Regions from separate parts of the Mesorhizobium sp. Pch-S genome, predicted to be linked through region 1. Evidence: predicted binding sites of a transcription regulator. Region 1 holds the regulator's gene; the other holds the start of a gene.
The links. Region 1 encodes LexA, which represses DNA repair genes until DNA is damaged. Its sites were predicted from a motif close to TGTTCNNNNTGTGTTCNG; they were not measured.

Region 1 (15,558 bases):
TCCATGTGCGCAAGCTCAAGAAGCGCGGCAATCTTTTGAAGTTCGCTTGCGAGGGCAAGGTCGACGGTGTCGTCGTAGCCGAGGCCGAGGTGCAGGCGATGATGGTCGAGAACGAGCGACCGTAAATTTTCAGGTACGCATGACAACCGAAACGTTCATTCATTCCGCCGCCGTTGTTGAGTCCGGTGCCCAGATCGGCGTCGGAGCCCGCATCGGGCCATTCTGCCATGTCGGATCCGATACGGTTATTGGCGACAATGTCGAACTGGTGAGCCACGTCTCCGTGCTGGGCGGAACGACCATCGGCGCCGGTACCAAAGTTTGGCCGATGACCGTGCTGGGCGGACCGCCGCAGAACACGAAGCACAAGGGTGGCCGCACGACACTGGTCATAGGGGCCAATTGCACCATCCGTGAAAACGTGACGATGCATCTCGGCACCGACAACAGCCGTGGCGAAACGACCGTTGGGGACAACGGCAATTTCCTTGCCTATGCACATATCGGTCATGATAGCGTTGTCGGCAAGAACGCGACATTCGCCAATGGCGCAACGCTTGGTGGTCATTGCGAGGTCGGCGACAATGTCTATATCGGCGGCCTGAGTGCCGTTCACCAGTTCGTGCGTGTTGGCGATAATGCTTTCCTGGCCGGCTGCTCCGCCTTCGTTGGCGATGTCATTCCTTATGCCATTGCCATGGGCAACCGCGCCAAGCTGCGCGGCCTGAATATCGTCGGCTTGAAACGGGCCGGTCTGCCGCGCTCCGAAATATACCTGCTTCGGCGCGCCTACCGCGCGATCTTCGATCCGTCGCGCACTGTTGCCGAGAATGTCGAGCTGGCCAAGGCCGAGTTTTCCGGTTCGCCAGCGGCGATGAAGATCATCGACTTCATTACCAGCCGTGGCAAGCGGCACTACACCGTGCCGCCGCTGAAGGGCGGGGCCGATGACGACGCCGACGACGACAGCTGAGGGCGGTAGCCGCCTTCAGCTCCCGCCGGACGCCAGGGTCGGTATCATTGCCGGTGGTGGCAGGCTTCCAACCGACGTTGCCGATGGGCTCAGCGAACAGGGGCATAAGCCCTTCATCCTGATGGTGCAGGGTGAGGCTTTGCCGGAGAGCGGGCTCGGGCAATTTGAGCACGAGGTGCTTTCGCTTGAGAACATCGGTTCGCTGGTCGGTATCCTGAAACGCCGCGGCATCACGCATGTCGTGCTCGCCGGCGAAATAAAGCGACGACCACGGCTTGGAGCCATGCGCTTCAACCTCGGTCTGCTAGCCGTTGTTCCTCTTGTTGTTTCCGCGCTGGCACGGGGGGATGACGGCCTCCTCAAGGTGGTGGTTCGCGGGCTCGAGGCGCGTGGTTTCATCGTTGTCGGGGCACATCAGATCGTCCCGAACCTGACGGCGGAAGAAGGGGCGTTGACCCGTCTTGCCCCGTCCAGGGCCGACTGGAAGGATATCGAGGCTGCACACGAGGCTGCGATCGCCATCGGCATGCTCGACATAGGGCAGGGTGCAGTGGCGATCGGCGGTCGCGCCATCGCGCTGGAGGGGATCGAAGGAACGGACGGCTTGCTGGCGCGCGTGAGAGAATTGCGCGGACACGGCCGGCTGGCCGGAAAGAAAGGCGGCGTGTTGGTCAAATGCGCCAAGCCTGGGCAAGAGCTCAGGGTCGATTTGCCTTCCATCGGCTTGCAGACAGTCGAGGGCGCTCACGCTGCTGGTCTGGCGGGCATCGCTGTGGAAGCTGGCCGCTCGCTGGTTCTGGATAGTGCGGCGGTTATTGCAAGGGCGGATGCACTCGGCCTTTTTGTGGTCGGCCTGCCAGCCAAGGAGCGGATCACATGACGGCTGGGCCGCTCAGGATCGCCATTGTGGCAGGTGAGGAGTCCGGTGATCTGCTGGGTGCCGATCTGATCGCTGCGCTAAAGGCAAAGACTGGTCGTGAGATCCGGCTCGTCGGTCTTGGCGGGCGTCATCTCAAGGCGCTTGGTCTGACCCCGCCATTCGATGCCAGCGAGATCGCGCTGATGGGCTTCAGTGCCGTGCTCGCCGGCTTGCCACGCTTGATCCGCCGTATCGGCCAGGTTGCCTCGCTGATTGCGACCGAAAAGCCAGACTGCCTTGTTACCATCGACAGCCCGGATTTTTCGCTGCGCGTGGCGAAAAAGGTACGCGCGGCCAACCCGACCATTCCGATCGTGCACTATGTATGTCCGAGCGTCTGGGCATGGCGACCGGGCAGGGCGCCGGCGATGAAACCATACGTCGATCACATCCTTTGCATCCTGCCGTTCGAGGCGAAGGCGTTGGAGCGTCTCGGCGGGCCGCAAGGAACCTATGTCGGCCACAGACTGAGCCACGATGCCAATGTGTTGCGTGCTGCTGCAACGCAGAACGCGCCTCGTGATCTTGGTGTAGACCGGGAAAAGACGCTCCTGCTTCTGCCGGGCTCACGGCGTGGCGAGGTGAAGAAGCTGCTCGAACCATTCGGAGAAACCGTCGCCGTGCTGGCCGAGCGCGGCCACAGGATGCGCTTGTTGCTGCCGACCGTGCCGCATGTGGCGGAGTTCGTAAAGGCTACCGTTTCGTCCTGGCCGCAACAGCCGGAAATCATCCTGGATGCGGCACGCAAATGGCAGGCGTTTGGCGAAGCCGACGCTGCGTTGATCGCGTCCGGTACCGTGTCATTGGAACTGGCATTGTCGGGCGTGCCGATGGTGTCGACCTACAAACTCGACCCGGTGGCGAAGTTGCTCCAGAAACTCATCACCACCTGGTCTGCATTGTTGCCGAACCTCATTGCCGACCGTGCGCTGGTGACCGAATTCTATGACATCTATGTGCGGCCGCAGAATCTTGCCCGCCAGATCGAAGCCTTGTGGTCGGACGGTGGTCTGCGTTCCTGGCAGAAGGACGGATTTTCCGAGGTGCGTCGTCGCATGGCGACTGACCATCCTGCGGGGGAGATCGCCGCGCAGGTGGTTCTCGGTGAGATAGGAAAGCGCCGCTAAGCCAGCAGTCGCGAAGCTGGCGGCTCAGCCTGCTGAGCCGGATTGGACGAGTTCGGCATTTTTCTTCCAGTCACCCGTCGTGTTCCACCAACGGTTAGGGTTCTTGCTGTCATCCAGGCCCCTTGATCGGCTGCCGAGGATCGACTGGATGCGGATTACGGGCTCCTGGTAGCTGTGGGCTTGAAAGATTGCCTCGACCACCTTCTCAGCCAGCTGTTGGTCCTCGGGTATTTCAAAAAATACTTCGACGACCCCGGGGCGCTTGCGGAGTTCAGATTCCGGCCCTGCTGCCGCGCCCTGCAGGGGGCGATAGCGTTCCATGCCCTCGGCGGTCTGATAGGAATTGCTGTCATATTTGCCCATGACGAGCGGGATGATCGCGGTGACGTTGGTCATGATACGATCGACGTCTTCCATTGGTGCCTGAAAAGTCACCAGCAGCATGGATTGCAGGGTGACGGACCGGGTCTCAAATGCGTTCAGCATCTCGGCATGCTCCGTGAAAAGAACCGAACCGAGAATAGCCATGTCCTCCTGACAGAGTTGAGTCAGGAGCCGCCGGTGCCGAAACGAAAACAGCCGGCCACGTAGCCGGCTGTCCATCGATGGTCGGAAGTTTGCGGTCTGACTACTTGTCTTTGCCAAGCGCCGCGTCGACGCTCCACGCGCCGGGACCAGCCGCGGCGATGAAGAGAAACACGAAACAGAAGAGCATGGCGGCTTCACCACCGTTGAGGACCGGGAAGAAGCCCTGCGGGGCATGTGCGATGAAGTAGGCGAATGCCATCAGGCCGGAGAGGATGAAAGCGACCGGGCGCGAGAACAAACCAATGATCAGCAACAGGCCCCCGATGATTTCCAGGACGGCAGCCGTCGTGGTCAGGCCATTGAGCGGGTAGGGGAATGGGGCCGGCCAGCCGAGCAGCTTCATGGTGCCGTGGGTCAGGAAAGTGGCTGCGGTCGTGATGCGCAGGATGCTGAGCAGCTGTGGTGCCCAGGACTGCAGAAAACCAAATTGCATAATATCCCTCAATATCTTGGTTGAATGGTTGCGGGTGATCTCAAATGCAGCGTGCGCTGCCAATTCCGCACCTAGCGGGGATTCGGGACATTAACCACCGGGCTCCGGTCACATGAGAGCCGCCTGAAATCAACTGTTGTTGAGGAAGTCGTGAGCTCGGCCGTGCGGCTGGCGCGCATAAATCGACCAAAAGAACCGCTTGCACCGCTTCTCTCGACGAAAAACCGCCCCTCATGCGGTGCATGAGAGGCGGCGAAACGTCAGCCTGGATGTGAACGATCAACGCTTGGCGATGGGCACATAGTCGCGCTCGGGCGCGCCGGTGTAGAGCTGCCGTGGGCGACCGATCTTCTGATGCGGATCCTCGATCATTTCCTTCCACTGCGCGATCCAGCCGACGGTGCGGGCGACAGCGAACAGCACGGTGAACATGGTGGTCGGGAAGCCGAGCGCCTTCAACGTGATGCCCGAATAGAAGTCGATATTCGGATAGAGCTTCTTCTCGATGAAATACTCATCGGTCAGCGCGATCCTCTCAAGTTCGATCGCAACGTCGAGCGTCGGATCGTCCTTGATGCCGAGTTCACCCAGCACCTCGTGCGTGGTCTTCTGCATGATCTTGGCGCGCGGATCGTAGTTTTTGTAGACGCGGTGGCCAAAGCCCATCAGGCGGAACGGATCATTCTTGTCCTTGGCGCGGGCGATGTATTCCGGGATGCGGTCGACGCTGCCGATCTCGGACAGCATGTTGAGCGCGGCCTCGTTGGCGCCACCGTGCGCCGGTCCCCACAGGCAGGCGATGCCGGCCGCGATGCAGGCGAAGGGATTGGCGCCCGAGGAGCCGGCCAGGCGCACCGTGGAGGTCGAGGCGTTCTGCTCATGGTCGGCATGCAGGATAAAGATGCGCTCCATGGCGCGCGCGAGCACCGGATTGACCTTGTACTCCTCGCAAGGCACGGCAAAGCACATATGCAGGAAGTTGGCGGCGAAATTGAGCTCGTTCTTCGGGTAAACGAAGGGCTGGCCAATGTGGTACTTGTAGGCCATTGCCGCTATCGTCGGCATTTTGGCTATGAGGCGCACGGACGCAACCATGCGCTGGTAAGGGTCGGAAATGTCGGTCGAGTCGTGGTAGAAGGCCGACAGGGCGCCGACCACGCCGCACATGACCGCCATCGGGTGCGCGTCGCGGCGGAAACCGGTGAAGAACCGGGTCATCTGCTCGTGCACCATCGTGTGGCGCGTGACGCGGTAGTCGAAGTCGTCTTTCTGCGCCTTGGTCGGCAGTTCGCCGTAGAGCAGCAGGTAGCACACTTCCAGGAAATCGCCGTGTTCGGCGAGCTGGTCGATCGGGTAGCCTCGGTGAAGGAGCACGCCGGCATCGCCGTCGATGTAGGTGATGGCCGACTCGCAACTCGCCGTCGATGTGAAGCCGGGATCGTAGGTGAAAGCTCCGGTCGTCGAATAGAGCGCACCGATGTCGATAACGTCCGGACCGACCGAACCGCTTCGGACCTTGAACTCGTGCGTCTTGCCGTCGAGCTCCAGTTTTGCCGTCTGTCCGGTCATCGCAAACTCCTTCTTGTTCCCTTGTCTGCAGGCCAAGACGGTCCGCTACGCGGAACGCCACAAGCCCTTGAAATGCACGAGATTACAGCCGCCGGAATAGTTAGGGCTGATTGATCCGGCGGCAATGTTGCACCGCAAAAGAAACCTTTCAATGCTAAAGTTCTTGGACCAGAACTCCTAATCGATTTGATCCGCGATGCGAGCAAGACTTTCGTCACGACCAAGCACGGCCAGTACGTCGAAAACGCCCGGTGAGGTGCTGCGGCCGGTCAATGCCGCGCGCAAAGGCTGCGCCACCTTGCCGAGCTTGACGCCCGCCGTCTCGGCATAGGCACGTACCGCGGCTTCGGTCGTGGCGCCGGTCCACTCACCAAGCGCCTGGAAATGGCCGAGCACGGCTTTGAGAACAGCCTTGGCGTCAGCGTCGAGCAATGAGGCTGCTTTTTCGTCCAGTTGCAGCGGGCGCTGGGCGGCGATGAAGTAGAGGCTGTCGGCCAGTTCCACCAGCGTCTTGGCGCGTTCCTTCAGGCCGGGCATCGCCTGCTGCACCTGGACTTTCTTCTTCTCATCCAGCTGAGTGGCCAGCGCTTCGCCGTTGGGCAGATGAGGCAGCGTATCGAAAAACACCTTGGTCAGCGCTGCATCATCCATGCCGCGCATGTGCACGCCGTTCAGTGCCTCGAGCTTGGCAAAGTCGAAGCGGGCAGCACCCTTGTTGACGTCGGAGATATCGAACCACGACACCATCTGTTCGATCGACATGACTTCATCATCACCATGGCTCCAGCCAAGGCGGGCAAGATAGTTGAGCAGCGCCTCCGGCAGGTAGCCCATGGCGCGATAGGCCTCGACGCCGAGCGCGCCATGACGCTTGGACAGCTTTGCGCCATCCGCGCCGTGGATCAGCGGGATATGCGCCATCTTCGGCACATCCCAGCCCATGGCACGGTAGATGGCGGTCTGCCGGGCAGCGTTGGTCAGGTGATCGTCGCCCCGGATGATATGGGTGACACCCATATCATGATCGTCGACCACGACAGCGTGCATGTAGGTCGGCACGCCGTCCGAGCGCAGGATGATGAAATCGTCGAGATCCTTGTTGGGAAAGCGCACCTCTCCCTGCACGAGATCGCTGACAACGGTCTCGCCTTCGCGCGGCACCTTGATGCGGATCGCACCTGCCACACCCTTCGGAGCCTCGGAAGCATCACGGTCGCGCCAATGGCCGTTGTAGCGCGGCGGTAGTCCCTGCGCGCGGGCGGACTCACGCATGGCATCCAGCTCGGCTGGCGTCTCATAGGCATAGTAGGCCTTGCCCAGCCGCACCAGTTCCTCGGCGACTTCGCGGTGGCGGGCGGCACGCTGGAATTGCGAAACGGCCTCGCCGTCCCAGGTCATGCCCAGCCAGGTCAATCCTTCGAGGATGGCGGCGGTGGCGGCGTCAGTCGAGCGCTCGCGGTCGGTATCCTCGATACGCAACAGCATCTTGCCATTGGTGTGCTTGGCATAGAGCCAGTTGAACAGCGCCGTACGTGCACCGCCAATGTGCAGATAACCGGTGGGAGAGGGAGCGAAACGGGTTACGACCTGATCGGGCATGGAACTCTCGGGAAGAAGCGCGGGAGCGCGGACTTTCGTTGTTTGGGCGTTCATGTAGCATAGGAGGTCAGGGGCGCAAGGGGCAGGCCCGATGGCTGGACCGGGGAGGGTTGGGCGAGGGGGCGCTGATGCCGAACAAGGCATCAACGAGCGTCTTCTGTTCGCGTCTTCCCCGGTGAATGACGGTCAGGCTGCGGCAGCATCGCCTGACACTCGGCCGATCAGAAGGTCATCGCCGCTCGATGATCTGATCTCTGCCCCCCGGCATCCTGGTTCCGATGCCGGGGGCATGCCTCCAGGCGACCGGCAATGGCCGACAACCCGCTGGCAAGATTTGCGAAAGCTGATTGGCAGAGACCTGTTCGCCAAGGCGATCGCATTGGAGTTCGATCGCGGCATGGCGTTCCTGTTTGCGCCGGTTTTTCTCGGGGCGGGGGCGACGATCTACTTCTCCCTCGATCACGAGCCGGCCTTCGCGCAGTTGATTGCAGGCTGCCTCGCCCTCGCTGTCGTTGCGCTGCTTTTGCGATCCCGCCCTGCCGTGCATCTCGCAGTGACGACCGCCCTGTTACTCGTACTCGGCGTCCTCGCCGGAAAGGTCGAGACGTGGCGCATGCCGGGCGGCATGCTGGCAGCGCAGGTGTCGACCAGCGTGACGGGCCGGGTCGTTTCGGTCGAGCCGATGGCCAGTGGACGCACGCGATTGACGCTCGACGTCATCGACACTGAAAGACCCAAGCTGCGCTATCAGCCTGAGCGGGTGCGGCTATCGGCCTTGGCAATGCCGGCCGATATCCGCGCCGGATCGATCGTCTCCGGCTATGCCCGGCTGATGCCGCCTGCCGGCCCGGTGCGGCCCGGCGGCTATGATTTTTCCTTCGAAAGCTATTTTGATGGAATCGGCGCGACGGGCTTCTTCATGGGAAAGCCCAGGGTTGTTGCACTGGAGGGTTCCACGCCGCTCTCGACGCGGCTGTCGGTTGCCATCGAGACTGCACGCGAAACGATTGCGGATCGCATCCGTGCCTCGATTGGTGGGCCGGAAGGTGAGATCGCTGCGGCACTGATCGTCGGCGTGCGCGCCGGCATTCCGGACTCCGTCAATGAAGCGATGCGAAGGACGGGCATCTATCACATCATTTCGATTTCAGGCCTGCACATGGCATTGGTCGCAGGAACCGTGATGTTCCTGCTACGCGGCGCTTTCGCGCTGTTTCCGGATTTCTCGGCGCGCCGGCCGGTCAAGAAATATGCTGCCTTCGCAGCCCTTTGCTCCATATCCGCCTATCTCGCGATCTCCGGGGTGGTGGTGGCGGCGGAGCGCAGTTTCATCATGCTGTCGGTGATGTTGATCGCTGTTCTGTTCGACCGAGCGGCGCTGTCGATGCGCAACCTGGCGATCTCGGCGATGATCGTGATCCTCACCGCACCGCATGAAGTGGTCGGTCCGTCTTTCCAGATGTCATTTGCCGCGACTGCTGCCCTGATCGGCGCCTACGCGGCTTGGGCGCAGCGGCGTGAAGTCATGCCTGCTCCCGCGCCGCAGGCGCGCTCGTTCGCCGGTTTCCTCGCGCACAAGTCGCTGATAGCGGTTGCTGGCATGGCTGCGACCTCGATCATCGCCGGGCTTGCCACGGCACTGTTCGCGGTCTGGCATTTCCAGCGGGTCTCGCCCTTGAGTCTGTTCGCGAACCTTGCCGTGATGCCAGTGGTTTCGTTTGTCATGCTGGCTGCCGTTCTCAGTGCGATTGCCATGCCGTTTGGCGCCGATGGCCCGTTTCTCTATGCGATGGGCAAGGGACTGACGGTGATGATGGCGATCGCGGACTGGATTTCGGTACGCTCGCCTGTCGATGGTGTTGGTCTCGTTTCGACGCAATCGGTGCTCTTCGTTGCCGTAGCGCTCGCCATCGGTGCGATGGCGACGACATGGCTGCGCTTGCTGGCGGTGCCCTTTGTGCTGGCCGGCCTGGTTGTCATGGGCAATGTCGAAACGCCCGATGTGTTGATCTCGGAGGACGCGCGTCTCGTTGCCTTGCCAATCACCGGTGACGAGCTTGCTGTCAGCCGGGCGCGACCCAATCCATTCACGCTCGACAACTGGCGCCGGGCGCTCAACGTAGAAACGACGATCCTGCCGGAAGATGTTTCGAATGACGCTGAACTGACTGTCGAAAATGCACTCGACATGCCGCCTGGCATGCCATTCCTGTGCGCTCGACGGATGTGTTTCGCCCGCCACATGTCGGGTGCGGTCGTCGTAACGGCGGCTAGTGCCGACATCGCCAAATCGGCCTGCGGGGTCGCGTCGCTCATTGTCATCGACGATGCAACTGCACCTGACCCCTGCAACGATCCGGCAGTGTTGGTTGTCACCAAGCAGGATCTCGCCCGCGTCGGCAGTGCAGCCGTACGCTTCGATTCTTCGGCTGATAAGCCGGCTAACATCCTGTTCGCGCTCGATATCAAAGACCGGCCCTGGCATGCCCAGCGAGGATTTACGCGCGAGGCGAGAGGATTGCCGCCTCGCCCTGAAAAAGCGTTCAAATCCAAGCCAAGACCGACAAACTCGAACCGCTCCGCCTATTCCGACAAACCGGTCTTCAGAAAGCTGTAGTCGGCTAAATTTCCTGGCTGCCTGCGCTCAATAACGGCGGATCAATCCAACCAGTTTACCCTGCACCTTGACCCGGTCCGGTCCAAAAATCCGTGTCTCATAGGCAGGATTGGCTGCCTCCAACGCGATCGAGGCACCCTTGCGGCGGAAACGCTTGAGTGTAGCCTCTTCCTCGTCGACCAGTGCGACGACGATTTCGCCCGGATTGGCCGAATTGGCGTTGCGGATGATGACCGTATCACCGTCGAAAATGCCAGCTTCGATCATGGAATCGCCTTTGACCTCCAGAGCATAGTGCTCGCCCCCCGAAATCATGTCCGGCGGTACGGAAATCGAATGGGTACGGTGCTGGATCGCGTCGATCGGTACACCGGCAGCAATGCGTCCCATGACGGGGATTGAAACGGAAACCGCGACGTCGTCGTCGTTGCTGGGCGCCTGCAGACGTTGCGGTTCCTTGGGCACGGGACGCCCCAGGCTGCCCTGGATGACTGCCGGCGAAAACTTCTTGGCCGCGTTGAGGCCGGGAGCAATCGAATCCGGCAACCGTAGCACTTCCAGCGCGCGAGCCCGGTTCGGCAATCGGCGGATGAAGCCACGCTCCTCGAGAGCAGTAATCAGCCGGTGGATTCCGGATTTGGAGGCCAGGTCCAGCGCCTCCTTCATTTCGTCGAAAGAAGGGGGGATTCCACTTTCCTTCAGCCGTTCATGGATGAAGAGCAAGAGCTCGTGTTGCTTGCGTGTCAGCATCGCCACCCTCCGTGGAACGGAACCGGAATCAGAAAAACAAACCCGGAACAAACACTATCTGTTCCATTTGTGTTCCGCAACCATTTAAAGTTTAATGAATTTGTTGACGCTTTGTTCAGCGTGGCGAGAAGGCTGGCGGTTCTCTGTTGCGAGATCCCACGTCGCCGGCCGCCAAAAGATACTGTCTCATCCTTGCTCGGCAAATAGATTTTCAGCCATGTAATCCACGAACACCCGCACTTTGGGCGAGAGGTGGCGATTTGTCGGCCACAATATTCGGAACGTACCCGTTTCGCTGAGATGATCCGTCAGCAGTGATACCAGCGTGCCTTCGACCAGTTCCGCAGACACGGCGAACGGCGGCAGGCAGGTGATACCGAAGGAGCGCTCGGCGAGGTAGATCAGTGGCTCCAGCGTGCTGGCAACGGAGGTCACGGGAAGATCGAGTTTCAGGTCGCGACCGCTGCGCACGAGGGGCCAGGGCTCGAGCCGCCCCGAATTCGCGTAACGATGATGGAGACAGCGGTGATTGAGCAGGTCCTCCGGCACTTCGGGCGTACCGTATTTGGCGAGATATTTCGGTGCCGCCACGATTTTGTGCCGAAAAGTGCCGAGTTTGCGGCTCATCAGGCGCGTGTCCCGTATGTCTCCCGTGCGGATCACCGCATCAAAGCCCTCTTCGATGACGTCGACCAGCCGGTCCGTAAAATCAAGGTCGAGATTGATATCCGGATATTGTTCCATGAAGGCCGATATGGTCGGCATCAACAGCATGCCTGCAAGCGGCAGAGAGACGCGAAGCTGTCCTCGGGGGCTCGCCTGCGATCTCGAAAGCTGGATCTGCGCTTGTTCGTATTCCGATTGAATGCGCCGGCAGGTTTCGAGGAAGAAACTTCCTTCTTCGGTCAGAGCCATGCTCCGCGTCGAGCGGTGAAAGAGGCGGGCGCCCATTTCGTCTTCGAGCCGGGCGATCGCCTTGCCTACGGCCGAGGCTGTGAGGCCGAGCCGTTGTGCTGCGCCGACAAAGCTCCCGGCTTCCGCTACCTGCACGAAGATGCCGAGTGTTCCAAGTTTGTCCAATTGCGGAATTTTCTTCGTTAGTAATGAGATCACACGAATATTTATCTGCCTGTTTGTCCTGAATATCCAGAGGTCGCCGCGGCAAGAAGGCCGCGATCGTCAGATGGAGACACTTATGAACGAACTCACCGCAGGTTTTTCAGCATCCCCTCAGCCGACGACCTTCGTCGTCAACGTCATCCATGCCCATCCGGGGAAACAGGAAGAGGCTTTCGCCATTATCCAGGACGTCGTGCATTACGTGGCCGAGCGCAAGGAAGGCTTTCTCTGGAGCACACTCGCCAGGAGCACCGATGGTGAAACCGTCGTCAATGTGGAAGCGATCCAGGGCGCCGGCAATGTCGATGAATTTTTCTCCGATCCTGTGTTCGTGGAGAAATTCCGGAAACTCGACACCGTATCGAAAAGCGAATTCCACACCTACACGGTCGATGATCTTGTCTTGCCGAAGCGCTCAGTGGAGTGATCGTCAGGTGAACTGCTCGAGGTAGCGCGTCCAGTCTTATCACTGCCGCTGACAGGATATCGGGAGCCAGCCGCGGTCAGGAGTCTGCATGGTTAGTGCTTCAGTCCGAACAGAGTCTGTTGTCGGCTCCCGGTATTGTTTCAGAGACCGCTGCCTCGGGTCTGGTTCGCACAAAGTTGCCGCAACAAGACCTTAATTCATTGGGAACGGGCTAAAGCGATCCGCATTCTCCTTTCGAGCAATCGTGCTTGAAAGGAGAGAACGATGAGAACGCTTCTTCCCATGTATGCCGTTTGCGCAATGCTCGCAGGCGTTGGCGCCACCTACGCACAGGATACCGTGTTGGTTCCCGAAACGCGGACCGTGGTGGTCCCCGAAGCACGGCCCAATGCGATCGTGATCCAACCGGAGCAGAAGACCGTCATTCGCGAATATGTCCACAAGAATCCGGTGGCTTCGATCAATGTGCTGGGCTTGGAGCTCAATCTGGGCTCGAGGGTGCCCGAGACAGTAACGCTCTATGAGGTTCCCGATACACGCTATCGCTACACTGTCATCGACAACAGGACAGTTCTCGTGGATCCGGAAACCCACGAAATCGTCGAAGTCCTGAATTGATGCGATGTTCGAACCCTGGCTGACGGAAGTCAGCCAGGGTTTTCGCTATTGGTACCTCACTGCCGGAACGCCGGGATCAGCGCAGCATCAACACGCTGCAGGCCGAGCCGGCCTCAGCTGCTGCCGCATATGGCGCCCGAATGATCAAGCCATTGGCCTCCGAGAGAGTTCGGAGCATCGAGGAATCCTGCACGCCAAACGGGGTGGCCGTTAACGTATCGCCGTCCTGCTCAATCCGGGCACGGATGTAATCCTGACGGCGGTCATTGGCCCCCATGTTGGTCGCGAGTCGCGCTTCGCGAATGTTCTGGCTGAAAGGTCTTCCACCAAGCCGCGCAAGCAAGGGTTTCAGGAAAAGTTGCGAACAGACGAGACTCGCCACGGGATTCCCCGGCAGCCCGATACAGCGGATTGCCCCCATGCGGCCGAACATCAGCGGTTTTCCGGGCCGCATGGCGAGTTTCCAGAAATCCAATGTCATGCCTTCACCGGTCAGGACCTGATGGACGAGATCATGGTCTCCGACGGAAGCGCCGCCCAGGGTGACGATCACGTTGGCGCCAGCCTCGACTGCCTGCCGTACGGCAGCAGCGATTGCGTCCCTGTTGTCGGGGGCGATGCCAAGATCCAGCGCATGCGCGCCGACAGACTGGGCGGCGGCTGCCACGCCAAAGGCATTGGACGAGATGATCTGATCCGGCCCTGGCGTACTGCCGGGTGGAAGCAATTCGTCGCCGGTGGCGATGATCGCGACCAGTGGGCGGCGCACCACGGCAAGGGCGGGATGGTTGGCGGACGCGGCGAGCGACAGCGCGGCGGCATCGAGAACCCGGCCCTTGCTGAGCAAGACGTCGCCGGCATTGAAATCCAGGCCTTTGCGACGGACATTGCGCCCTTCGGACGACGGCTCCTGAACCTCGATGGTACCATCGCCGAGATCGCGTACGTTTTCCTGGATCACGATGGTGTCGGCTCCCGCGGGCAGAGGTGCGCCGGTAAAGACGCGCACCGTCTCGCCGATGCCGACTGTGCCCTGGAACGCCCGACCTGCGGGCGCGCTGCCGATCACTTTCAATCGGACCGGCGTTGCCGCAACGTCCGCGGCTTTCGTCGCATAGCCATCCATGGCGGAAGCATCGAAAGGTGGCTGCGTGCGCAGCGCCGCCAAAGGTGCCGCCAGCACGCGATCAAAGGCGTCCGCCAACGCGACGGTCTCCGCACCGAGCGGTTCGGCATCGCTCAGCAGTCTCTGCAACGCTTCTTCGACCGGTACCAGCGACATCAGGCACCCGCCTTGTAGTCGCCGGACTTTCCGCCGGTTTTCTCTACCAGCCTTATGCCGGAAATGGTCATGGCGCGGTCTATTGCCTTAGCCATGTCATAGATGGTGAGACAGGCGACTGAGGCGGCTGTCAGCGCTTCCATCTCGACGCCGGTCTTCCCGGTGACGCGGGCAAGTGCCGTAACCTTCAATCCTGGCAAGGCATGGTCCGGCTCAATATCGACCGAAACCTTGGTCAACAGCAGGGGATGGCAGAGCGGGATCAGTTCATGCGCCTTTTTGGCGGCCATGATGCCGGCGATGCGGGCGGTTCCCAGCACATCGCCTTTCTTGGCGTTTCCGTCCAGGATCATGGCCAGCGTCGCAGCCTGCATCGAAACGAAACCTTCGGCCACCGCGGTGCGCACCGTTTCGCCCTTGTCGCCGACATCGACCATGTGCGCCTCGCCCTGCGCACCAAGATGGGTGAGGGCGTTCCCGGACATCTTCAGACGGCCTCGGCTTTGGCGTCGAGGCCGAGCAACTCGCGCGTTGCCGCCGTCACGTCAGCCTGCCGCATCAGGCTTTCGCCGACGAGGAAGGTGCCGATACCGCTTTTTTCCATTCGGAGGCAATCGTCATGGGTGAAGATGCCGCTTTCGCTGACCAGCAATCGATCGGCCGGCACCATCGCCGCCAGCCGCTCCGAGGTTTCGAGACTGGTCTCGAACGTGCGCAGGTTGCGATTGTTGATGCCGAGCAGGCGTGACCTGAGTTTCAAGGCGCGCTCCGTCTCTTCCTCGTCGTGCACTTCGACCAGCGCGTCCATGCCGAGCAAAAAAGCGGTATCTTCAAGCTCTGCAGCCAATTGATCATCGACACTTGCCATGATGATGAGGATCGCATCGGCGCCCCAGGCGCGCGCTTCGTAAACCTGGTAAGGATCGAACAGGAAGTCCTTTCGCAGTGCCGGAAGAGCGACAGCCTCGCGGGCCGAGGTCAGGAACTCAGGCGCACCCTGGAATGAAGGTGAATCGGTCAGCACCGACAGACAGGCAGCTCCGCCTGCCTGATAGGCTCTCGCCAGAACGGGCGGGTCGAAGTCGGCGCGGATCAAACCTTTGGACGGACTTGCCTTCTTGATCTCCGCGATGAGCGCAAAGGCGCCGGCAGCTCGCCTGGCTTCGAGTGCGGCCAGGAAACCGCGCGGACGGTCGGCGTCGGCAGCGCGCGCCTTGATCTCGACGAGTGGCAGGCGCGCCTTGGCGGCGGCAATCTCTTCGCGCTTGTAGGCTTCGATCTTTCGCAGGATATCGGCCATTGTCGTCGGTCCTGACCTATTCGTTGGAAACCTTGACCAGCGTTTCCAGCACTGCCCTGGCTTTGCCGGTGTCGATGGCTGTGGCGGCCTGTTTCACCCCGTCTTCCAGAGTTGCCGCCCGGCCGGCCACCACCAGGCCTGCACCGGCGTTCATCAACACGGTATCACGATATGCACCCGGTGCGCCGGAAAGCAGTCTGCGCAGCGCCTCGGCATTGTAGCTGGCATCGCCACCGC
Region 2 (15,558 bases), 1.6 Mb from region 1:
TCCGGGAAGAAGGACGGGATGAACGACGCCATGCGGTGCATGTAGCATTTCGGCGGTACGCTGAAGAGGCCCTTGGGTGAATCGCGGAAGTCGGTCGCCGCAACCGCGGCGGTACCACCGTCGACCATTTTCGGGTTCTGCACGATGTCGTTGAAGACCTTCAGCGCGTTCACCACCTGCGGATCGGTGAACGGAACCTCGTTCTTGGTCCATTTGACGTAGACGTCGGGTTTGACCGTGCGCAACATGATGTCTTCGACCCAGTCGGTCGCCGGCCAACCGGTGGCGCCGCCAGAGCCGAGGCCGATGCACCATGGCACACCGCCGTCGGCAATGATCTTTTCGGAGAGGGCCATCATGTCCTCCCAGGTCTCGGGGACCTTGTAGCCACTTTCCTCGAAATTCTCCGGCACGTACCAGACCATCGATTTCAGGTCCTGCTTCCAGGGATAGGCGAAGAACTTCGCGTTGCCGTCCTTGTCCTTGTAGGTACCGAGATCGACCCAGCTTTGGCCGGCGCCGTAATTGTCCTTCACATAGGCGGCAGTGGCATCATCCAGCGGCGTCAGCATGCCCTTCGAAGCGAGATCCTGGATCAGGCCCGGCTGCGGAAGAATGGCGATGTTCGGCGGGCTGCCGGCCTGCGTGTCGATGACGATCTGCTGTTCGTAGTTTTCCGAGGAGGAGTAGTTGATGGTCGCCCCGGTCGCCTCGCGGAAGTAATCCAGGACGGATTGGAACTGCGTCTCGTCCGGTCCGCGCCATGGGCCAAAGACGGTCAGCGTCTCGCCCTTGAGATCGACTTTCTTCAGGTCCTCGTAATTGGCCCAGTTGAATTTGGAATCCTCGCCGGGCTTGAACTTCAGCTCGGCGGCCTGTGCAGGCACGGCCAGGGCCAGCGCAGCAAACGCCGTGCCCAGCAACAAAAGCTTCTTCATCTGCAATCCTCCCTCTGGATCGGATACCGACGGAACCTCCATTCCGCCGCCGACGTCGCCCGACTGTGCCCGAGCCCGGAAATGTCTGCAACCTTCCGAAACCGGCATTCAAAGCGCTTTGGCTTCACGTATTTCGCCACCAAAACCAAAAAGAGTCAAGGGCGACCACAATTAATCGATTTAAATGACTGAAACATGCCGTGAAAATCGCAATGCAGCATAGTTTTTCGGCATTGCAGCAGCAAATTCGCTTCAAAGCCGCATCACTTGGACCTAATGTAATCCTCTTTGCAAACTTGGCTGACAAGGCCGAGAAGGCTCTCCAAGCGCTTTGGGAGGCGCAATTGAACCTCAAGCAGCTGTCGCAGATGCTGGAGCTCTCGCAGACCACGGTAAGCCGCGCGCTGAACGGCTATCCTGAGGTCAACGAGGAGACACGCCGACGGGTCGTCGACGCTGCCAAGCGCCACGGCTATCGTCCCAATCCTTCCGCGCGCCGGCTGGCTACCGGCAAGACCGGCATGATCGGCTATGTGTTACCAACGGGCTCGGCCGTCGATATCGATCCGCATTTCGTCGAGTTCCTGTCCGGACTGGGCGACTATGCCCGCGCGCATGAACTTGATCTCGTGCTGTCGCCCGCCGATGCCGAGGAGCAGGAAACCACCTATCGGCGCATCGTTGCCAACAAGCAGGTGGATGCCGTCTATGTTTCCTCACCGCGCCCGCAGGACAGCCGCGTCGCCCTGCTCGACACGCTTGGCCTGCCCTTTCTGGTGCATGGACGCAGCGACGGCTTCGATTTCGACTACCCTTTTCTCGACATCGACAATGAGGGTGCATTCCATGAGGCGACACGCCTCATGATCCAGCTCGGCCATCGGCGCATCGCGCTCATCAATGGCGATGACAGGGAAACCTTTGCCATCCATCGCGCGCGAGGCGTGCGGCGCGCCCTGGCCGGCAGCGGGCTTGCCTTGCCGGACGACCAGATTTCTTCGACCGTCATGACAGAGGAGAACGGCTACCGCGCGGCAAGGCGCGTGCTGGAAGGCAGCAACGCACCAACAGCGATCCTCTGCTCCAGCCTCATCATGGCGCTCGGCATCGTGCGGGCCGTTCGAGAACTCGGCCTGACCATACCGGGCGACCTGTCGCTGATTGCGCATGACGACGTCTTCTCCTGGCTGAAGCCGGAGAACTTCTCGGTGCCGTTGTCGACCACCCGCTCCTCGATCCGCGCCGCCGGCGCCAGGGTAGCGGAGCGGCTGATCGCGCGACTGTCGGGCCTGGAGGATGGTGCTCGTGGCGAGGTGTGGCCCGTCGACCTCGTTGTCAGGGGATCGATCGCCGGTGCCCCTGCCGGCAGTTGACCCGAGGTCTAGCGGCCAGGAGCCGGCCAGATGTCTGCCGGCAGCGACGCGGCACGCACACTGGCGGCAAACGCCTGTGCACCGTTTGCCACTTGTTGTGATGCTGCTGCCTGTTTGCGGCTGATGACGAGGCCGTTGGCGACAGCATTCCGCTGCCGAAGCAGCCTCCTGAACCAGGGCGTACGAGCGCCGCGAGCCGATGAAAAGCGTGCCGGCTTGCCGGAGTGCGCGATATGTTCGGCGACCACGTCCGCCCAGCCTTCGACCAGCCTCGCCCCCGGCTCCAGCACCAGCAACCAGTCGCCCTTGGCCACGGCAATACCCGCGCCGATGCCGCCGGTCGTCAGATGGCGGCAGCCTGCGTGCTCGGCCACCTTGGCGGTCTGATCGGTCGAACCCAGGTCGCAGACGATCACTTCGCGCACCATGCCTTCGACAACGCCGCCGACCAGCGACGCCAGGGTGCGCGCCAAGCCCTCTTCATTGTTTCGCGTTTCGATCAGGACGCTGAGCATTCCTGCGCAATAGCCGAAAGCAGCGACTGGCACCAGCCGTCTTCGTCAATTCAAGTTCTTGCTTTGTTCTAAAAACAGAGATAGGAATAATTTCATGAGGACAGCGATTCGACGCCCCGCAGAGAGCCCCTGGGAAAGAGCCAAGATGGAACAGGTTGTGCGTGCCGACATTGCCGCTTTCGGCGCAGGAAGGGCCGAGATGGCGAACGCCATCCTGGACCAGAGCGGAATGCGCGTGCGGCCCGAGCGCAATCGTGGCCGCTCGGCCGGCATCAACCCGTCGGGTCGTTTCGAACCGGTCAGCCGCCATGTCTTCGACGACGGATGGGAATCGCTGGAAGAACTGCCGCCGTTCAAGACCGAGGTGCAGGTGGAGAAACCGCGTACCATCATCACGCGCAATGAATCGCCGGATATCTCCTTCGACCGCTCGATCAATCCCTACCGCGGCTGCGAACATGGCTGTGTCTACTGCTTTGCGCGGCCGACACATGCCTTCATGGGTCTGTCGGCCGGGCTCGACTTCGAAGCCAAGCTGTTTGCCAAGCCCGACGCTGCACGTCTGCTCGACAAGGAACTGTCGAAAGAAGGTTACCAGCCACGCACCATCGCCATCGGCACCAATACCGACCCTTACCAGCCGATCGAACGGCAGTACCGGATCATGCGCGAAGTCCTCGAAGTGCTGGAAGCGCGTGGCCATCCTGTCGGAATCGTCACCAAGTCGGCGCTGGTGACGCGTGATATCGACATCCTGTCGCGCATGGCCGAGCGCGGCCTGGCCAAGGTCGCGCTGTCGGTGACGACCATGGACCGCATGCTCGCCCGCACGATGGAACCACGCGCCTCGACACCAACCAAACGTCTGGAGGCGATCCGGCAGCTGTCGGATGCCGGCATCCCAGCCTCCGTGATGGTGGCGCCGATCGTTCCCGGCCTCACGGATCCCGAGATCGAGCGCATTCTCGATTCCGCCCATGCGGCCGGTGCACGGGAAGCGGGATACGTGGTGCTGCGGCTGCCTCTGGAAGTCAGCCCGATCTTCAAGGACTGGCTGCTGCGTCACTATCCCGACCGCTACCGGCACGTGATGTCGCTGATCCGGTCGATGCGCGACGGCAAGGACTACGATTCGGAATGGGGCAAGCGCATGAAAGGCGCCGGCCCCTATGCCTGGCAGATCGGCCGGCGCTTCGAGATCGCCGCCAAGCGGCTCGGTCTCAATCTCGAGCGGCGGCAGTTGAGGACGGACCAGTTCGTTCCGGCCGCACGCCCGTTCGAACAGCTGACGCTGCTGTGAACCGGAGCGTTTCCGTTTTTCACGGAACGCGGAAACGCTCCAACTTTTTGTTCTTGCGCAATTCCGGACGGAATACCGTTACGCACTTTTCCTGGAATTGCTCTGTTCCCGCAGGCTCGTCCTGCCAACTCAGCCGCTGCCGTAGGCACCCGAGCAAACCATCCCGTCCGGCCCTGTCCCCCGGCCGTCAGACGGTGCCCTCCGCCAGCTACCCCGGCTGGCCTGAGGGCTTGCGGAGAATCGGGACGGGTGCGAGTCTTCGCCGTATTATGGCTCGCATGCGTCCTGATTCTCCGCTCTTGTTCGAAATCATCGAAAAGCCGGACTTCTCGATCGAGAAGAAGGCTATTGCGCAAGGCCTGTGGCCGGTTGCCGGCATGGACGAGGCGGGGCGTGGGCCACTCGCAGGTCCGGTTGTCGCCGCCGCGGTCGTGCTCAATCCCGACGACATTCCCGAAGGACTGGACGATTCCAAACGGCTGACTTTGCCGCAGCGCGAGGCGTTGTTCGAGCTGATCCTGGCCAAGGCGCAAGCAATCGGCATGGCTTCGATCTGTGCCGAAGGCATCGACGGCTCCAACATCCTGCGCGCGAGCCTGGAAGCGATGCGGCGGGCCCTGGAAGGGCTTTCGATACGACCGAAACTGGCGCTGGCCGACGGCCGCGACATTCCTCCGGGCCTGCCCTGCGAAGGCCGGGCCCTGGTCAAGGGTGACCAGCGCTCGCAGTCAATCGCGGCCGCCTCGATCGTCGCCAAGGTGATGCGCGACCGCATGATGACCGGATGCGGTCGTCGCCATGAGCATTATGGCTTCGAGGTGCATATGGGCTACGCCACGGCGCGCCATCGGTCCGCCATTGCGACCCATGGCGCGCTGCACCGCCTGCACCGGGTTTCCTTCGCACCGTTTCGTCTTGAAGCGGCGACAGTCGAGGACTGAACAGCCTTCTCCCCTTGTGGGAGAAGGTGGCCGAGCCCTCGGCTGCGAAGCCGCTGAGGACGAGGTCGGATGAGGGGTGCTGGACAGAGCGCCACCTTATCGAGCACCCGCCAAAATCCATGCTAAGAGATTGATTTTTCTTAGTTATAGTTTCTTCCAACACCCCTCATCCGTCTCGGCTTCGCCGAGCCACCTTCTCCCACAAGGGGAGAAGGCAAGATCTGCCACAGAAAAAAGCCGCCGGGTTTCCCCAGCGGCTTTCAAAGATCAATCGAACTCGACGGCTCAGTTGAGCTTGGACTTCACGTCCTGAAGCGAGGTCTTGAAAAGATCGGCAGCGGCCTTGGCGTCGACCTTGCCGGCGAGAACGGTGCGGGCAGCCTCGACCGCCAGATCGACGGCGCTGGCGCGAACCTCGGCGATCGCCTCGCGCTCGGCCTGGCCGATCTTCTGTTCGGCAACCGCGGTGCGGCGCGAGACATAGTCCTCGGTCTTCTTGTGCGCTTCCTCGGCAAAAGCCTTGGCTTCGCGCTTGGCGGCCTCGACGATGTCGGCGGCTTCCTTTTCGGCCTCCTTGCGCTTCTTCTGGTATTCAGCCAGCAGCGACTGCGCTTCTTCACGCAGCTTGCGGGCTTCGTCCAGCTCAGAGCGGATCTTGTCGGCGCGGGAATCCAGCGACTTCGCCAGCGTACCCGGGACCTTGAGATAGATCATGGCACCGAGCAGGATGAACAGCGAAATCGTTGCCCAGACTGTCGCGAGAGATGTGGCGTCCATGACGGGTCTCCTCAGCGAGCGGCTTTGACAGCTGCGGCCACTTCGGCCTTGTCGGACTTGCCGACCAGACTGTCGAGAATGGCGGAGGCGGTCGTCTCGGCAATCGAGCCGACATCCTTCATCGCGCTTGTCTTGATCGCGGTGATGCGTTCTTCGGCTTCGGCCAGCTTCTTCTCGAGGCCGGCTTCGACGCTCTTGCGAGCCGTCTCAGCTTCCGCCTTGGCTTCGTCGCGGGACTTCTGGCCGATGGTGTTGGCATTGGCCTTGGCCTCGGCCAGCTCCTGCTCGTAAGCAGCAACCGCGGCATCCGCTTCGCCTTTCAGCTTGGCTGCCTGGTCGAGATCCTGAGCGATGCGGTTGGAGCGTACTTCAAGGATGCCGCCAAGACGCGGCATCACGACCTTCTTCAGGAAGATGTAGAACAGGCCGAAGGTTATCACCAGCCAGAACAGCTGCGAGGAGAAGGTGGCAGGATTGAAAGGCGGGAAGGTATTTCCGCCATGGCCGCCTTCGGCTGGCACCTGGGTGCCGGCTTGCGTCTCGCCATGCGCGGCATGATCGCCGGCAGCGGCAGGCGCGGCCTCTTCAGCATAGGCTGGTGTCACGAACATCTCGTGGTTCCTGTCATTCTGGCTCAGAAGTCAGGCCGGCCGCGGTAAACGGCCGGCTGGCCTGATAATCAGGCCGGCAGCAGCGTGCCGCCGGCCGGCATCAGGTTTGTATCAGCCGAACAGCGCCAGCAGAGCGATGAGCAGCGAGAAGATGCCCAGAGCTTCCGTCACGGCGAAGCCGAAAATCAGGCGGCCGAACTGGCCGTCAGCAGCCGACGGGTTGCGCAGAGCGCCAGCCAGGTAGCTGCCGAAGATGTTGCCGAGGCCGATGCCTGCGCCGCCCATGCCCAGGCAAGCGATACCAGCACCGATGTACTTTGCGGCTTCAGCGTCCATTTCAATTAACTCCTTGATGAATCTGGATTGCTTGGATTGGCCGGCGGACTACGCCGGGTATTCGCTTAGTGTCCGCCCGGATGGACGGCGTCGTTGAGATACATGCAGGTCAGCACCGCGAAGACATAGGCCTGCAGGAAAGCGACCAGGATTTCGAGCGCGGTGATGGCGACCGTCATGATCAGCGGCAGCACCGCACCGGCAATGCCGACAGCGCCCATGGAAGTCAGCGTCACCACAAAGCCTGCGAAGACCTTGAGGGTGATGTGACCGGCCAGCATGTTGGCGAAAAGACGAACCGACAAGCTGATCGGGCGCGAGAGGAACGAGATCACCTCGATCGCAACCACCAGCGGCAGCAGCACACCCGGCACGCCGCTCGGCACGAACAGCTTCAGGAAGCCGAAGCCGTGCTTGTAGAAACCGTAGAGGATCACCGTGCAGATCACCAGGGCGGCGAGCGCGAAGGTGACGATGATATGGGTGGTGACGGTGAAGAAATAGGGGAACAGGCCGAGCAGGTTCGCAGTCAGCACGAACATGAACAGCGAGAACACCAGCGGGAAGAACTTCATGCCGTGCGAGCCGGCGGAATCGCGCAGCATCGAGGCGACGAATTCGTAGGACATTTCCGACACCGACTGCAGGCGGGTCGGGATCAGCGCACGTCCCGAGGTGGTCAGGAGAAGGAAACCCGACGCCAGCACCACGGTGACGACCATGAACAGCGCGGAATTGGTGAAGGAAACATCATAGCCGCCGATATTGAGCGGAACGATGTTGTTGATGTGGAACTGATGGATCGGATCGACCTTGTCAGCTGCTGCCACTTTCTAACCCTCTCGAAAGCCATTTCAGGCTTTTTGCGTTCATTCCGGCTTCGGTGCGAGGCCGTACTTCAGTTCTTTGGTCCGTCCGGGCCCTTACCGCCCTTTCCGAACTCGGCGACAGACCCCGCAGAGCGCAGCACATTCAATATGCCGGCTCCGAAGCCGAGCAGCAAGCCGACGATCAACCCCCAGGGCGATGAACCCGCCAGACGATCGACCATCCAGCCAAGCCCGGTGCCGACCGCTATGCCGGCAATGAACTCGCTCGACAGCTTGAAAGCCTGACCATACCCTGAGGTACGGCCGGCATTCGCCGCTTCTTCCCCCTGGCTCCTGTCCGGATGCCTCGTCGCCAGACCGGCTTCAAGGGCGCGCCGGCGGCGCTCAAGATCGTCGTCGTGAAAGCCCGGCTTGCCGTCGCCGCCTGTCCGTCCGGTTCCGTCTGGCTTGTCGGCCATCGTAACCTCCCTACCCGGCCAAAACGTCGCCGTTCGCCCGCTTTCAAGTCGCGGGCAACATAGTTAGAGGCCTTCCGCCCGTCAAGCCGAGGGGGAAGCTTTGTCGGCAAGTATTTTATGGAATGAAATCATGCACTTAAATAAGTGCGACATCGTGCCCGACATGAAGTGGACAGGCAGGGGAGAGAATCTGCCCTCTTGGCCGGGCCGAATGCGGCGCCGTCAGGGTCAGCTCCAGCCGCCGCCATAGGTGCGGTAGAAGATGTGCAGGCCGATCCTGGTCATCTTCTTCATCGCCCGTGCCCAGCCGGGGCTTACATAGGCGGCATAATAATGCGTGGAGGAGCCGACTTCCGGCAGGAAGATCTTGCCGGCGGTGACGGCCATGCCGATTTCCTGTGCGACCTTGTAGTTCTGCGGCTCGGTGATGCGCTTGCGGCGGCCATCGCAGGCGAAGGAGAACTGGCAGCGGTTCAGCCAGTCGTCATTCTGGTAAACGACGCCGCAGATCGACTTGGGATAGGCCGGATTGCGGACACGGTTGAGGATGACCTGGGCGACGGCAGCCTGGCCGCGTAGCGATTCGCTGCGCGCTTCGAAATAGATGCCGTTGGCGAGGCACTTCTGCTCGGGCTGGGAGAAGACCGAAGCCGGCAACGGCGTTTGCATCCAGGCGTGGTCACCCTTGCCGAGCGGCGGGATGAAACGCCCGCCAGCCGGCTTTTCATCCTGCAGCAGCGCCTCGAAGGGCGATGCCTTGGCATAGTCCGGCTCGGCCGGGCCATAGGCGGTGGCGAGGATGTCGGCGTTGTTGTTGTTGACGAGGCTGGCCAGCATCGTCGGTACGCCGTCGTCCTTCTTCTTCTCTTCACGCAGGTGAAAGGCAGAGGCGATCTGGACTTCCTTGCCCTTGATGTCGGGCTTGGCGAAGGCAAGCTTCAAACCGCTGTCGAGGCTCGGGCGCAGCAGCGACGAGGTGCGCTGGAAGATCGACCCGGCGGAGAAGTTCTTCGGCGGCGCCACCGGCGCGATCTTGACGATGCGGCTCTTCTTGTCGGCGCGCTGGACACGGGCTTCGTCGGAAACCTCTCCGGTCTTGGCGACCTTGCCGCTGAAGGCGACGGTGCCGACACCGGGCAATTGAACACCCGAGCCTGCGAGCGATCCGGTGACGGCATCCTTGTCGACGAAGGGCAGCTCGGCTGCATGGATGGAGCCGGCGGCGGCCTTCTGCACATAGGCGTTCCAGCGGGCATTGGACGATTCGAGGCCGGAGATCAGACTGGTCATGTCCTGATAGGCGACGGCAGTGGGAAAACCGATCCAGATGCCAAGGCCGACGGCGAGTGGAGGCAGGAAGGAGCGTTTGCGGTCACCGGCGGCGGCAAGAAGCCGCTTTGCGATTCGTCGATGCACGGAACTCTCCAGGACGCTGATCAAAAGCCACTGGAAAACAAAATGAAGCATTAACCTTGATGGTCGGTTAACGATCGGCCGACCATCCGTCCGAAACCGGGACTCCTGCCCCGCATGGTCGCGTCAAGCCTGCGGTTCGGGCTTCAGCAGGATCGGCCAGGCAATCAGCGCACATGCCGCCGCGGCCATCCAGATGCCTGCCCATGACGTTGCCGCCAGGAGATGAGGGATCGACAGCGGCACGAGGAAGAAGCCGACGAAGACCAGCGTGTTGGCGAGGCCGAGCGCGCTTCCGGCGCGGCTGGCGCCGGCCAGCGTGGCGATCTCGGCATAAGCGACGCCATGCCAGGACGAGACGCTGATGCCGGCAAGGACCAGCGTGGCGACGAGCGCTGCGGCGAATGCCGCACTGCCGGGAGCGGCGAGTGCAACGAGCAGAGTGAGGACAGCGAAGGCGATCCCACTCAACAGCGCACAGAAGCGCAGATAGGCGCGGCGGTTGCGATGACGGTCGGTCCAGCGCCCGCTCCACACGCGCATCACCATCGCGCCGATCTGCACGGCGGCAAGGGCGGCGCTGGTGACCAGCGTGCCGATGCCGGCAAAGTCGTGCAGAAAGACCGTCGTGAAGGTCAGCACCGCCACCTGCGGAAAGCAGAGAACGCCGACGGCCACGGCCAGACGCCAGATGGCGACACTGCGCAATGGAGCGGTAGCGGGCTTTGCGAGCGGTATTCCGGGCTTCACCGCCCGGTGCGATTGTGGCTCATGCAGCCAGAGCCAGGTGAAAAAGGTGCAGGCCGCAGCCGCTGCGGCCAGGAGGGAGTAGACCGCTGCGAAGCCAAAGGCTTCGGCCAGCGACGGCAGCAACAAGGCGCCGAGACCGCCGCCGAGCGGGATGGCGGTCTGCCGGATGCTCATGGCGAATCCACGCTCGCCTTCACTGAACCATGCCATGATCGCGCGGCCACTGGAGCCGTTGACGCTGCCGCCGAGCAGGCCGACGACCAGCAGATTGGCGGCCAGGAAAGAAACGGTCGGAGCATAGGCCTGCGACGGCACCAGCAAGGCGAGCATCAACACGAGCCAGACCACCAGGGAGCCGAGGCCGGCCAGCAGCACGCGGCGATCACCCCAGCGATCCGTGAGCAACCCCCAGGGCAGCTCACTGAGGGCGACACCGAGACCAAGACAGCCCAGCACCAGGCCAAGGTCGGAATTGGAGAGATGATAGTCGCTCCGCATCGCAACAGCCGTGCTGGGCAGGCCGGCGAAGATCATTGAAAAGCAGGCGTTGGCAGCGACGCCCACGCCCAGCACCTTCCAGCGATGGCCGGCAGCAAACTGGGGGCCGGCGGTAAAGCTATCGGCTACGGCACAGGCGGCTGCCTGCGGCGGGAGGTGATCCATCGACATTTCCGGCATCCTTGTTTCGGCATGCCGCCGGGCGGCGGCCTTGACGAAACCTGACTACACCCATAGTTTCGTCCGAAAAATCAGGAAGTTTTTGACAAATAATCCTGATAAACAGGACAATCTGCATGAGCCGCACCACTTTCGACCTCGACGCCTTGCGCAGTTTCGTTACGGGCATGGAACTCGGCAGCTTCGCCAAAGCCTCGGAACGTCTCGGCCGGTCGACCTCGGCGGTGAGCGCTCAATTGAAGAAGCTCGAGGATCAGGCGGGCACCGCGATCTTCCGCAAGGCCGGGCGCGGGCTGATGCTGACGGAAGCGGGTGAGGTCATGCTCGGCTACGCGCGGCGGCTGATCGATCTCAACGACGAGGCGGCATCCGCCGTGCGCGACGTCGAGCTGGAAGGCTGGGTGCGGCTCGGCCTGCAGGAGGACTTTGGCGAGATGGTGCTGCCACAGGTGCTTGGCCGCTTCGCCCGCGCGCATCCCAAGGTGAAGATCGAGGCCAGGATCACCCGCAGCCAGGAACTGGCCGAGCGCGTCATGGCCGGCAACCTCGATCTGGCATTGGCATGGGACAATGGCGCGGCCCCACCCAACAGCGATCCGGTCGCCGATGTGCAGTTGCGCTGGATCGGACCAGCCAATGTCGACATCGCGGATTGGCATGTCTCGCCGCTGCCACTGGTGTCGCTGGAAGCGCCGTGCCTGCTGCGCACGATCGCTACCGAAAGGCTCGACCGCGCCGACCGGCCATGGCGGCTGGCTTTTTCCAGCCCGAGCCTTGCCGGCATCTGGGCGGCGGTGGCTGCCGGCCTCGGCCTAACCATCCGCACCGATATCGGCCTGCCGCCGACAGTGAAGGCATTGTCTTCCGACACCACGGGATTGCCCGTACTGCCGAAAATCGGATTGCGTTTGCACAGGAAAGACGCGGAGGCCGACCCGGTCACGCAACGGCTGGCCTACATCCTGCTCCAGGCCGCGCGTGCGGCGTTGCCTGGCAATCAGGGACAGGCGCGCCTTCGCAGCGTCGCCTGATCGGAAGCGTCAGCTCTTCTTCCTGGCGCGTCCGGCGAAAGGATTGTCCGACGTGCGCAACGCCATGCGGATCGGCACGCCCGGCATATCGAAGGATTCGCGCAGGCTGTTCACAAGGTAACGCACGTAGGATTGCGGCAGGGCATCCGGGCGCGAGCAGGAAACGACAAAGCCTGGCGGGCGCGTCTTGGCCTGCGTCACATATTTGATCTTGAGCCGGCGGCCGGCGACGGCGGGCGGCGGGTGATGCGCCAGAATGCCTTCGAGCCAGCGGTTCAGCTTACCGGTGGAAACACGGCTGTTCCAGACCCTATGGGTGCGCACGACCGCATCCATCAGCTTGTCGAGGCCGCGCCCGGTTTCAGCCGAAACGGTGACTGCCTGGATGCCCCGCGCCTGCGGCAGCAGACGCTCGGTCTTTTCGCGTAACTCCGCCAGCACTTCCTGCGGATGGTCGATCAGGTCCCACTTGTTGAAAGCAATGACCGGCGCCCTACCCTCCCGGATGATCAGGTCGGCAATCTGCAGGTCCTGCTTTTCGAACGGGATCGTCGCATCGAGCACAATGATGACGACTTCCGCAAACCGCATGGCACGCAGGCCATCGTGGACCGAAAGCTTCTCCAGCTTTTCCTGCACCTTGGCCTTGCGGCGCATGCCGGCCGTATCGAACAGCTTGATCTGGCGACCGCGCCAGTCCCAGTCGACCGAGATGGAATCGCGGGTGATGCCGGCTTCCGGGCCGGTCAGCAGGCGCTCTTCGCCGATCAGCGCATTGATCAGGGTCGACTTGCCGGCATTGGGGCGGCCGACCACGGCGATGCGCAGCGGCTTTTCCTCGTCATAGGCCGGTATTTCCTCGGCGTCGGGATCCGCAATGTCTTCGCCGATCAACACTTCGGAGATGGCGATCTCTTCGCTGGCCTCGTCGTCTTCACCGAAGACACGTTCCGCACCGAGTGCTTCGATCACCGCATCACGCAGATCCGGCATGCCCTGGCCGTGTTCCGCCGAAATCGGCACCGGCTCGCCAAGCCCAAGCTCCCAGGCCTCCAGCATGCCACCCTGGGCGCCCCGGGCTTCGGACTTGTTGGCGACCAGCACAACCGGCTTGCCGGAACGGCGGACAACTTCGGCGAAGGTGCGGTCGTCCGGCATCAGGCCAGCCTTGGCATCCATCAGGAAGAAGATGAGGTCGGCTTCGCGGATGGCGATCTCGGTCTGCTGGCGCATGCGGCCAGGCAGCGTCGAAGCCGGCGCGTCCTCGAAACCGGCGGTGTCCACTACGTCGAAGGTGATGTCGTAGAGTTTGGCAGGATGAACGCGACGGTCGCGGGTGACGCCAGGCGTGTCGTCGACGAGGGCCAGCTTGCGACCGGCGAGGCGGTTGAAAAGCGTGGACTTGCCGACGTTAGGCCGGCCGATGATGGCGACTTTGAAGCTCATTGCCCATCACGATGCGTTGCCGGAGCCGCGGATCAGATCGGCCATCATCGTGGCACGCTGGCGGGCATTGCCCGGCGCGCCTTCGTCGGCGGCGATCTGTTCGAAAAGCTTGAGCGCGTCCTTGGCCTTGCCTTCCTTCCAGGCAGACAAGCCAAGTGCCTCGCGCGCGGTATGGCGCAGCGGACTGGTGTCGGCGGTCAGCGCCTCGACACGGCTAGAGACGTCGGCAAAGCTACCGTGGTCGACCAGAAGCAGGCCGGCGCGCAGACGTGCGATGTCGCGGATCGAAGCCGGGATCGCGCCGTCGGCAGCAACGTCATCGAAATCCTTCACGGCACCGGCGAAGTCACCCTTGTCAGCCTTGACGGTGGCGGCGCGCATGCGGGCCAGCAACGGATAGGCCCCGTAGCCATCCTTTTCCAGAGCCGACAGCGCGGTCAGCGCCTCGTCCTGCTTGCCGGTATTGGCCAGCGTCAGCGCCTGCGAGAAAGCGTCGCCGGAACGGTTGGCGCGGCTGGTGTCCCAATAACGGTAGCCGACGAAAGCCGCAGTGCCGAGCACGATCAGCACGGCAGCGCCGAGCAGGATCGGACCATAGCGATCCCACAGCGCCTTGGCGCGGTCACTGCGGATCTCTTCATTGACTTCGCGGATAAAACTGTCGTCGGACATCAATCAAACCGTTGCCGCCCGGCCAAAATGCCGAGCCAAAAGATGAGCCCCGCCTTGTAGCGGAATTTTGTCGGCATGGAAGGGGGGAGCCGGAAAATCGGCATTGTTGCCCTTTTCCTCAACATCTTCGCGCATTTTGCAGTCATGTGGAATCACTTGGCGTTACAAAAATGCGGCGAGAACAAAATCTAGAGCGTTTCCGCGTTTCCGTGAAAAACGCAAACACTCCAGGGACCGCATCGGCGCCACATTTCACGATTAGGCGATTGAAGCATCACCATTGCCCGGGCAGCGGCAATCGCTTATCCAACTGGACGAATTGCAGTTTTTGTACCGATGATGCCCAGTTTGTTCCGCGTGCTTGCGTGTTCCAGCCTGATCGCAGCCACCACCACGGTGGCGTTTGCCGATCCGCCGCGATCGCGCGCGCCTGCCACGCCCAAGCAGGTCGTCATCATCTCCTTCGACAACGCGCGCGATATCGCGCAATGGAAACGCAGCCGCGCGCTGGCGCAGCGCACCGGCGCGCATTTCAGCTACTTCCTGTCCTGCGTCTTCCTGCTGTCGAAAGAAACCCGCAAGGACTACGTCACGCCGCCCAAGGGAACCGGCAAGTCGAACATCGGTTTTGCCGCGTCCAGGGAAGAAGTGGCGGAACGGCTGGAGCAGATCAACCTGGCAGTCGCGGAAGGGCACGATCTCGGCAGCCATGCCTGCGGCCATTTCGACGGCAAGGACTGGAGCAAAAGCGACTGGCTGGCCGAACTCGGCGCCGCGCGACGCATCCTGAAGAACGCCTACACGATCAACGGCATCAGCGGCGAACCCGCCGGCTGGCGCGAGCTCGCCGGATCGGTGACCGGTTTCCGGGCGCCTTATCTTTCGACCGGCAAAGGTCTCTATCAGGCACTGCCTGAAGCAGGCTTCAGCTATGACGCCAGCGGCGTTTCGCAGGGACCTGCCGTGCCGGCGAAATCCGGTGGCATGACGCGGTTTTCGCTACCGCTGATCCCGGAAGGGCCCAAGCGACGCCCTGTCATCGCGATGGATTACAATCTGTTCGTGCGCCACTCCGGTGGTTTCGAACGGCCGAGCCAGGCCAAGGAATTCGAGGAACGCACCTACGAGGCCTTCCGCGCCGCCTTCGACAGGCAATATGGCGGCCAGCGCATCCCGCTGGAACTCGGCTTCCATTTCACGCTGATGAACGACGGCACCTACTGGAACGCGCTGGAGCGTTTCGCGGGAGAAGTCTGCGTGAAAGCAGATGTCGAATGCATCAGCTATCGCGACTATCTGGCCAGGGGCAAACCGGTGAAGCCGGCGACAGCAGGCGGCTGAGCCGCCCGTGTCGGTTGGTCAAGACTGGTCACGAAGCCGGCTGATCTTCGGGCCGCATGCCGCTGTTCTGGCGATCCAGATAATGCTGGTCGATCGTCGGCAAAGGCTCGCCCGCCAGCGTCGCTTCGAAGGCACGCAGGCGTTTGTG

Region 2: the regulator LexA is predicted to act here: its motif matches at 2,880-2,897, upstream of C1M53_RS03130 (PA0069 family radical SAM protein).

What each region holds. Positions count from the first base shown of each region.
Region 1 covers NZ_CP029562.1:5,703,821-5,719,378, forward strand. The annotation lists gene fabZ (3-hydroxyacyl-ACP dehydratase FabZ) at 1-125, shown strand, start outside; gene lpxA (acyl-ACP--UDP-N-acetylglucosamine O-acyltransferase) at 140-973, shown strand; gene lpxI (UDP-2,3-diacylglucosamine diphosphatase LpxI) at 948-1,853, shown strand; gene lpxB (lipid-A-disaccharide synthase) at 1,850-3,019, shown strand; gene C1M53_RS26955 (hypothetical protein) at 3,044-3,505, opposite strand; gene C1M53_RS26960 (DoxX family protein) at 3,648-4,040, opposite strand; gene gltA (citrate synthase) at 4,320-5,609, opposite strand; gene gltX (glutamate--tRNA ligase) at 5,787-7,208, opposite strand; gene C1M53_RS26975 (ComEC/Rec2 family competence protein) at 7,543-9,825, shown strand; gene lexA (transcriptional repressor LexA) at 9,853-10,575, opposite strand; gene C1M53_RS26985 (LysR family transcriptional regulator) at 10,762-11,655, opposite strand; gene C1M53_RS26990 (antibiotic biosynthesis monooxygenase) at 11,771-12,121, shown strand; gene C1M53_RS26995 (DUF1236 domain-containing protein) at 12,386-12,739, shown strand; gene glp (gephyrin-like molybdotransferase Glp) at 12,816-14,021, opposite strand; gene moaC (cyclic pyranopterin monophosphate synthase MoaC) at 14,021-14,506, opposite strand; gene trpC (indole-3-glycerol phosphate synthase TrpC) at 14,509-15,321, opposite strand; gene trpD (anthranilate phosphoribosyltransferase) at 15,338-15,558, opposite strand, start outside.
Region 2 covers NZ_CP029562.1:664,398-679,955, forward strand. The annotation lists gene C1M53_RS03115 (ABC transporter substrate-binding protein) at 1-938, opposite strand, end outside; gene C1M53_RS03120 (substrate-binding domain-containing protein) at 1,283-2,311, shown strand; gene C1M53_RS03125 (glycosyltransferase) at 2,320-2,859, opposite strand; gene C1M53_RS03130 (PA0069 family radical SAM protein) at 2,972-4,126, shown strand; gene C1M53_RS03135 (ribonuclease HII) at 4,396-5,067, shown strand; gene C1M53_RS03140 (F0F1 ATP synthase subunit B) at 5,353-5,844, opposite strand; gene C1M53_RS03145 (F0F1 ATP synthase subunit B) at 5,856-6,455, opposite strand; gene C1M53_RS03150 (F0F1 ATP synthase subunit C) at 6,567-6,791, opposite strand; gene C1M53_RS03155 (F0F1 ATP synthase subunit A) at 6,857-7,621, opposite strand; gene C1M53_RS03160 (AtpZ/AtpI family protein) at 7,690-8,079, opposite strand; gene C1M53_RS03165 (cell wall hydrolase) at 8,308-9,495, opposite strand; gene C1M53_RS03170 (MFS transporter) at 9,619-10,905, opposite strand; gene C1M53_RS03175 (LysR substrate-binding domain-containing protein) at 11,037-11,951, shown strand; gene der (ribosome biogenesis GTPase Der) at 11,961-13,397, opposite strand; gene C1M53_RS03185 (tetratricopeptide repeat protein) at 13,404-14,069, opposite strand; gene C1M53_RS03190 (polysaccharide deacetylase) at 14,409-15,410, shown strand; gene sbmA (peptide antibiotic transporter SbmA) at 15,439-15,558, opposite strand, start outside.